Regions from separate parts of the Streptomyces sp. NBC_01498 genome, predicted to be linked through region 2. Evidence: riboswitches for the same ligand, from Rfam matches in the RefSeq annotation. Region 2 holds a riboswitch; the other holds the start of a gene.
The links. Region 2 has a riboswitch for S-adenosylmethionine ahead of OG875_RS23540 (aminotransferase class V-fold PLP-dependent enzyme). Riboswitches for the same ligand answer to the same signal wherever they lie in the genome.
Positions count from the first base shown of each region.

Region 1: linked by a shared signal. The riboswitch ahead of thrC (threonine synthase) and the one ahead of OG875_RS23540 (aminotransferase class V-fold PLP-dependent enzyme) in region 2 are both predicted to bind S-adenosylmethionine.

Region 1 covers NZ_CP109598.1:4,045,151-4,049,226, forward strand. Annotated here, with positions in the region: gene OG875_RS17295 (alpha,alpha-trehalose-phosphate synthase (UDP-forming)) at 1-558, opposite strand, end outside; gene OG875_RS17300 (hypothetical protein) at 617-760, opposite strand; gene OG875_RS17305 (glucosyl-3-phosphoglycerate synthase) at 808-1,824, opposite strand; SAM riboswitch class I at 1,942-2,070, shown strand; gene thrC (threonine synthase) at 2,086-3,444, shown strand; gene OG875_RS17315 (ubiquitin-like small modifier protein 1) at 3,530-3,805, shown strand.
Region 2 covers NZ_CP109598.1:5,519,680-5,523,755, reverse strand. Annotated here, with positions in the region: gene OG875_RS23555 (hypothetical protein) at 1-96, opposite strand, end outside; gene OG875_RS23550 (rhomboid family intramembrane serine protease) at 281-991, shown strand; gene OG875_RS23545 (Lrp/AsnC family transcriptional regulator) at 988-1,269, shown strand; gene OG875_RS23540 (aminotransferase class V-fold PLP-dependent enzyme) at 1,305-2,672, opposite strand; SAM riboswitch class IV at 2,925-3,042, opposite strand; gene trpD (anthranilate phosphoribosyltransferase) at 3,374-4,076, opposite strand, start outside.

The DNA.
Region 1 (4,076 bases), 1.5 Mb from region 2:
GACCGGCGCCCACGGGGTGTGCGTGAAGTGCCCGATCCGCAGGTCGGGGCGGAGCGCCCGGAGCATGCCGGGCACCAGTGCCAGGTGGTAGTCCTGGATCAGTACGGCGGCGCCGTCGGCGGCCTCGTCGGCCAGGGCCTCCGCGAAGGCGCGGTTGTACGTCTCGTACGCCGCCCACTTCGCCCGGAACTCCGGGCCGAAGGCCGGCTCCAGCGGGGTCTGGTAGAGCAGGTGGTGGACGAACCAGAGCGTGGAGTTCGCGACGCCGTTGTACGCGTCCGCGTACACCTCCGGCGGGATGCCCAGCATCCGTACGCGCTGCCCGCCCGTGTCCCCGGTGTCGAGCCGGCCGCCCGTGCGCCGGACGGCCTCGCGGTCGCCGTCGCCGAGCGCTGCGCAGACCCACACGGCGTCCGTGTCGGGGCCGATGGCCGACAGGCCGGAGACGAGACCGCCGCCGCCCCGCCCGGCGCTGAGGGCGCCGTCCTCGCCGAGCGTGTACGAGACGGGGCCGCGGTTGGACGCGACGAGGACCTGGGCGGCGTGCGCGGAGACCATGTGGCGAAACCTAGCCCGTCGTGGAAACGCTCAAACGTACGGTTCAGGTCGGCGAGGATCAGCCACGGTCCCGGCCGCGCGCCGCGGCCAGCGCCACCACCCCCGCCCCGACCAGGGCGAGCGCCATACCGCCCAGCAGCCAGAGCTGTTCCGAGGTCAGGCCCAGCGCGGTCGCGGCGGTGGCCAGGGCAGTCATCGACATGCCAGGCAGACTAGTTTAAATATAGGCAAATCATACGAATGGGCCGGTCAGGCGGCGCGCCGTGCCTCGTACTCCGCGATCTCCCGCATCGGCGGACGCTCCTCCGTGTCCACCGCGTACGTACGGGGCTCGAAGCCCGCCTCGCCCCGCACGAACTGCGTCAGCTCCGGCCGCACCAGATGCCCCCGCGACAGCCGCAGCTGCGCCGTCCGGTAGATCGCCGCCGCCATCCGCCCCAGCGCCTGCCCGTCCTGGTGCCGGTGCCGGCGCACCCCCACGTCGACCTGGCCGAGCGCGTCCAGCCCCACCGTGTGCAACGCGTCCACCAGCAGCCCCAGCTCCACCCCGTACCCCACCGGGAACGGCAGCCGCTCCAGCAGCGAGCGCCGTACCGCGTACTCACCGCCCAGCGGCTGTACGAACCCCGCCAGCAGCGGCCAGTGCAGATTCAGCAGCGGGCGCGCCACCAGCTCGGTCACCCGGCCGCCCTGCCCCGGCAGCTCGCCCGCCCGGCGCGTCCGCCCCGGCCCGTCGCCCAGCGGCCCCTCGCCCGGCGGCCGGTCGGCGAGCGGCCCGTCGCCGAGCGGCCGGTCGTACATGGCCTTCACGAACTGCACGTCCGGATCGGTCAGCAGCGGCCCCACGGTCCCCGACACGAACGCCGCCGAGAAGTCCCGCAGATCCGCGTCCACGAAGCACACGATGTCGCCGCTCGTCACCAGCAGCGAGCGCCACAGCACCTCGCCCTTGCCCGGCACGGCCGGCAGCCCCGGCAGGATGTCGTCCCGGTGCACCACCCGCGCCCCGGCCGCCGCCGCGACCGCCCCCGTACGGTCGGTCGACCCCGAGTCGATCACCACCAGCTCGTCCACCAGCGGCACGGGTCCCGCCATCAGCTCGTGCCGGATCACGGACACGATCCGGCCGACCGTCGCCTCCTCGTTCAGTGCCGGGAGCACCACGCTGACCTGCGCACCCTTCTTGGCGGCGACCAGCCGGTCCACCGGCCGGTCCGCCGCCGACCAGGACCGCCGGTCCAGCCAGCGCTCCACCTCTTGCAGCACGTGATCTCCATCTCGCGGATCGGACGAGAGTCTCAACCGTCCAGGGGTTCGGTTACAGTTTTGAACAACGCGGATGACCGTCGCATGCCGGGGGTCGTCACGCTGACAATCGAATACCGCTCATCCAGAGGGGCAGAGGGAAACGGCCCGTTGAAGCCCCGGCAACCCTCCCGCCGACCGCGAGGTCACGGTGGGGAAGGTGCCAATTCCGTCTCGCGGCGAGATGCGTCGCGAGGAAGATGAGGAAAGGGCCTCGCCTTCATGGCTGCGCAGACTGTTCACCACACTTCTCAGAACGCCTCCCCGAGCGCCTCCCGGGCCGCCGACGGCACTGACACCCCCGCCACCGACGCCCCCGCCGCCGCGACCGTCGACCTCGGACCCGCCGCCGCCCTCTCCTGCCGCGAATGCGGGGAACGCTTCGCACTCGGCCCGATCTTCGCCTGCGAGAGCTGTTTCGGCCCGCTCGAAGTGGCCTACGACCTGCCGACGGGCGACCCCGAGGACCTGAAGAGGCGCATCGCCGCCGGTCCCGACAACATCTGGCGCTACGCCCCGCTGCTGCCCGTCCCCGCCGACGTGGCGTCCAAGCCCAACATCAACCCCGGCTTCACCAAGCTCGTCCGGGCCGACAACCTCGCCCGCGAACTCGGCGTGACCGGCGGGCTGTACGTGAAGGACGACTCCGGCAACCCGACGCACTCCTTCAAGGACCGTGTCGTCGCCATCGCCGTCGAGGCCGCCCGCGCCTTCGGCTTCACCACGCTCTCCTGCTCCTCCACCGGCAACCTCGCGGGCGCCGTCGGCGCCGCCGCCGCCCGCGCCGGTTTCCGCTCCTGCGTGTTCATCCCGCACGACCTGGAGCAGGGCAAGGTCGTGATGGCCGCGATCTACGGCGGCGAACTCGTCGGCATCAAGGGCAACTACGACGACGTGAACCGTTTCTGCTCCGAGCTGATCGGGGACCCGCTGGGCGAGGGCTGGGGCTTCGTCAACGTCAACCTGCGCCCGTACTACGGCGAGGGCTCCAAGACCCTCGCGTACGAGATCTGCGAACAGCTCGGTTGGAAGCTGCCCGACCAGCTCGTCATCCCCGTCGCGTCCGGCTCCCAGCTGACGAAGATCGACAAGGGGCTGAAGGAGCTGATCGCGCTCGGCCTGGTCGAGGAGAAGCCGTACAAGATCTTCGGCGCGCAGGCCGAGGGCTGCTCGCCGGTCTCGGTCGCCTTCAAGGCCGGTCACGACGTCGTACGGCCGCAGAAGCCGGACACGATCGCCAAGTCGCTGGCGATCGGCAACCCGGCCGACGGCCCGTACGTCCTGGACATCACCCGCCGCACGGGCGGCGCCGTCGAGGACGTGGACGACGAGCAGATCGTGGACGCGATCAAGCTGCTCGCGCGCACCGAGGGGATCTTCGCCGAGACGGCGGGCGGGGTGACCGTGGGGGTGACGCGCAAGCTCATCGAGAGCGGGCTGCTCGACCCGGCGCTCACGACGGTCGTGCTGAACACGGGTGACGGGCTGAAGACGCTGGACGCCGTGGCGCCCACGACCGGGCCGACCGCGACGATTCCGCCGAGCCTCGACGCGTTCCGTGACGCGGGTCTGGCGCGTTGAGCCTCACGACGCCCGGTGTCCGGTCCCCGGACGCCGCCCGCAGTCCGCTCCGCCAGCTCCGTCACTTCCCGGAAGGCAGTAACCGATGAGTGTGAACGTCCGTATTCCGACCATCCTCCGTACGTACACCGGCGGCAAGGCCGAGGTTCCGGCCGAGGGCGCGACCCTGTCCCAGGTGATCGAGTCCCTGGAGGCGAACCACCCGGGCATCGCCGCCCGCGTCCTGGACGACGGAGGCAAGCTCCGGCGCTTCGTCAACGTGTACGTCAACGACGACGACGTCCGGTTCGAGCAGGGCCTGGAGACCGCCACGCCGGACGGCGCCGGCATCTCGATCATCCCGGCGGTCGCCGGCGGCTGAACGGCACGCACGGTGAACGGTGTTGCCCCCTCCGCGAGAGAAGCGGAGGGGGCAATTCCATGAGGTTGAACGCGGTACAGTTGGGGTAGGCCCGCCGCCGCCCATGCCCCGAGCATATGAGTTCGGGACAAGATGCGGTCGAAGTACGGACGTCATTTGCGCAGTTTCTTGCGTTATGCCCGGCCCGACTTGCCCCTGATGGCCCGGCAATTCACCCCTTCGCGTATTCCGCCATGCCCAGAATTCTCGTCCGATTGCCCTGTTGCAGAGG
Region 2 (4,076 bases):
CACCTTGGACGAGCGCGTCACGTCGAACCGGGTGAGATTGCCGCACAGGGTGCAGCGCCACCGGGTCGCGTCGGTCGGCAAGGGAACCGTCGTCATCGTGCCGTCCTCACGTCTGGAGATGTCCTGAGCGCCTGATGTCGTGCCGAACCCGCCGCGCCGCCCGCCCCGTGCGTTACCGGCACCGGGTGAGCACGCGCCCGTAACCCTACGGCCTCCCGCGTATCCCGTGTCGCGGCGAGGCGGACCGGTCCACCCCGCCCGGGTGCGGGATGATCCGGGGATGATCAATTGGCGCGCGGCGGCCGGAGCGCCGGTGGTGACCTACGGTCTGATCGGTCTGTGCGCTCTGGCCTTCCTGACCGGCCCGCTGTCCGGGTTCAACCCCTCGTACGGGACCGGCGACACGCTGCTCGCCGCGCAGAGCGCGTACGTCGAACGCTGGGGGGTGATCCCCGTCCAGCTCACGAGCGGCGAGCCGCACGCGCTCCTCACCCCTCTCACCGCGCTGTTCGTCCACGGAAGCTGGCTCCATCTGCTCGGCAACCTGCTCTTCCTCTACGTCTTCGGCGCGATGGCCGAGGAGCGGATGGGACGGGTGAGGTTCACCCTCTTCTATCTCGTCTGCGGCTACCTCGCCCTGCTGGCCTTCGCGGCGGCGAACGCGGACTCCGACCAGACCCTGGTGGGGGCGTCGGGCGCGATCTCCGGGGTGCTCGGGGCCTTTCTCTGTCTTCTTCCCCACGCGCGCGTCACCAGCCTCTTTCCCTTCCTCTTCTTCCTGCCGCTGCGCTTCCCGGCCTGGATCGTCCTGATCTTCTGGTTCGTCCTCCAGTGGCTCGCTGCCCGCGACGCCGAACCGGGTCCCGGCGTCGCGTATCTGGCGCACCTGGTGGGCTTCGCCCTCGGCTTCGCCGGTGCCTGGGGGCTCTTCCGGCGTACGGCTAGAGTGAAGCCCCCTGCCGCGGCCACCGAGGGAGAACGTCAACCGTGATCACCGCGATCGTGCTCATCAAGACCAGCGTCGACCGGATCCCCGAGATCGCGGAGTCGATCGCGGCGCTGGAGAGCGTCAGCGAGGTCTTCTCCGTCACCGGCACCTACGACCTGATCGCCATGGTCCGGGTCGCCCGGCACGACGATCTGGCGGACGTCATCCCCGGCAGCATCAGCAAGATCCCGGGCGTCGAGGCGACGGACACGCATGTGGCGTTCCGTACGTACTCCCAGCACGACCTGGAAGCGGCGTTCGCGATCGGCCTCGACGCCTAGGCCCTGTCCGGCGGTGTCCCGCGCGACCGGTCCGGTCAGCCGCGGTCCGGGACGCAACGGCCGTCCTCGGTGCGGTAGTTCCAGCGCGCGCCGTCCCGTACGAGTTCCCGTACGGCGCCGACGAACCGCTCCACGTGCTCGTCCGGCGTGCCCGCCCCGAAGCTGACCCGGATCGCGTTCAGCGACTTCTCGCCGGGGGCCGCGTCCGGCGCGCCGCACTCCCCGGGGTCCCCGGCGTCGCCGCCCAGCAGGGTCCGCACCAGCGGGTGGGCGCAGAAGAGTCCGTCCCGTACGCCGATGCCGTACTCGGCCGAGAGCGCGGCGGCGAAGTGGGAGCTGTTCCAGCCCTCCACCACGAACGAGAGAACGCCCACCCGGGGCGCGTCGTCGCCGAAGAGCGAGAGCACCCGGACCTCCGGGACGTCCGCGAGGCCCTCGCGCACCCGCTCGATCAGTTGCCGTTCCCGCTCCACCAGCCGGTCGAAGCCCGCGTCGGTGAGCGCCTTGCAGGCCGAGGCGATCGCGTACACGCCGATGACGTTCGGCGAACCGGCCTCGTGCCGGGCCGCGGTGGTGTGCCACTCGACATCCACCCCGCCGTCGGCGCGGCGCCCGACGGTACGGCTGGCGCCACCGCCCGCGAGATACGGCTCCGCCTCCCGCAGCCAGTCGGCGCGGCCCGCGAGCACACCGGAACCGAACGGCGCGTACAGCTTGTGCCCGGAGAAGGCCACCCAGTCCACATCCAGGTCCACGACGTCCACCGGGTGGTGGGGGGCGAGCTGCGCGGCGTCGAGGACGACCCGCGCGCCGTGGGCGTGCGCGACGGCGGCCAGTTCGCGCACCGGCCACAGCTCGCCGGTGACGTTGGAGGCGCCGGTGACACAGACCAGCGCGGGCTCCCGGGGGTCACGCCCGGCCAGCGCGCGCTCCAGGGTGGCGACGGCCTCGGCGGGGGTACGGGGCGCGTCCAGATAGCAGACCCGGGCGTCGCGCCAGGGCAGCAGCGACGCGTGGTGCTCGGTCTCGAAGACGAACACCTCGCAGCCGGCGGGCAGTACGGCGGCCAGCAGGTTGAGCGAGTCGGTGGTCGACCGGGTGAAGACGACCTGGTCGTCCTCGCGGCAGCCGAGGAACTCCGCGACGGTACGGCGGCTGTTCTCGAACAGGTCGGTGGACAGCTGCGAGAGATACCCGGCACCCCGGTGGACGCTGCCGTAGTACGGGGCGTAGGCGGCCACGTCGTCCCAGACACGCTGGAGGGCGGGGGCACTCGCGGCGTAGTCGAGGGCGGCGTAGGTGACCTCGCCGCCGGTGACGAGGGGGACCGTGACATCACGTCCGAGGACGGGCAGCGGCTGCTCGGTACGGGTTCGGGTGAGGGCGTCGAGGGGTGCGGACATGGCGGTATCTCCCGGCAGGACGAGGCGGAAACGGCATCAGGACCCGGCGGACGGACACGTCGTCCCGCCGGCGGATGCCGGGACGGCGCGGAGGTCCACGGGGGTGGCGCTCACTGAGGAGGGCGGGCCCTGTCCGGCCGGATCAACACAGGCCGGAGACGGGCCGGAGGCCCTATCGCATTCGCTTGCTCACGAGACTGCTCCCTTGAGGACCAGGACCCCAGGGATGACGACATCCGAACGATGTCCAGGGGTCCGCGCTTGCCGCGGGCCTCGCTGCCCACGGCCTGGTCTTCACCCGGGGCACCCCGCCACGGACGGAGGGTTGCCGGACAGCGGGCCGGGGCCGTAGTCGCTGTCACTCATGACCTGGGGCGAGGTTACCCCACCACAGGGCGACGGCCCAGACGGGGTCCGCGATGCGGGACGTGGGGGCGGGGGTCCGACGGGGCGGGGCGGCAGGGGCGGGGCCGGGAAGTGCCTCTCCTCAAGCGCCGGAGGGGCTGAAGGTGCCCGCTCCTCGAACGGCGGCGGGGCTGGAACTGCCGAGCCTGGTGCCGGGAGCCGGGTGGGGCCGCGACTGCTGATCGCACGCCCCGCCTGACACACCGCGAACGGCTCCCGAGCCGCACGACGGCGCTTCCCCCGGTGGCGACCGGGTCGGCCCCCGGAGCCGTACACCCGGAAAGCCCCGGCCGGGGCTACGCGTTGCTCGCCGTCACCCAGCGTTCCAGTGACTGCTTCGCCGCGCCCGAGTCGACCGCCGTCGCCGCGCGGGCGAGGCCCGCCGCGAGTTGGTCGTCCAGTGGGGCGTCGCCCGGCTCCAGGGCCACCAGGGCCGCCGCCGCGTTCAGCAGGACCGCGTCCCGGACCGGGCCCGTCTCGCCGGCCAGGAGGCGGCGGGCGACGTCCGCGTTGTACGAGGCGTCCGCGCCGCGCAGGGCCTCGACCGGGACGAGGTCCAGGCCGATGTCGCGGGGGTCGAAGGTGTGCTCGGTGACCCGGCCGTCGCGAACCACCCAGACGTGTGACGTGGCGGTCGTGGTCAGCTCGTCCAGACCGTCGTCGCCCCGGAAGACGAGGGACGAGTTGCCCCGCTCGGCGAGCACGCCGGCCACGATGGGCGCCATCCGGAGGTCCGCCACACCGACCGCCTGGGACCTGACCCGCGCCGGGTTGGTGAGCGGCCCCAGGATGTTGAACGTGGTCTGCGCGCCCAGTTCCTTGCGGGCCTTGGCCGCGTACCGCAGCGCCGGGTGGAACTTCACCGCGAAGCAGAAGGTGATGCCCGCCTCCTCGGCGACCTCCTCGACCCGGCGCGGGGTCAGTTCCAGATTGACGCCGAGCTTCTCCAGCACGTCGGAGGCGCCGCTCGCGGACGAGGCCGACCGGCTGCCGTGCTTG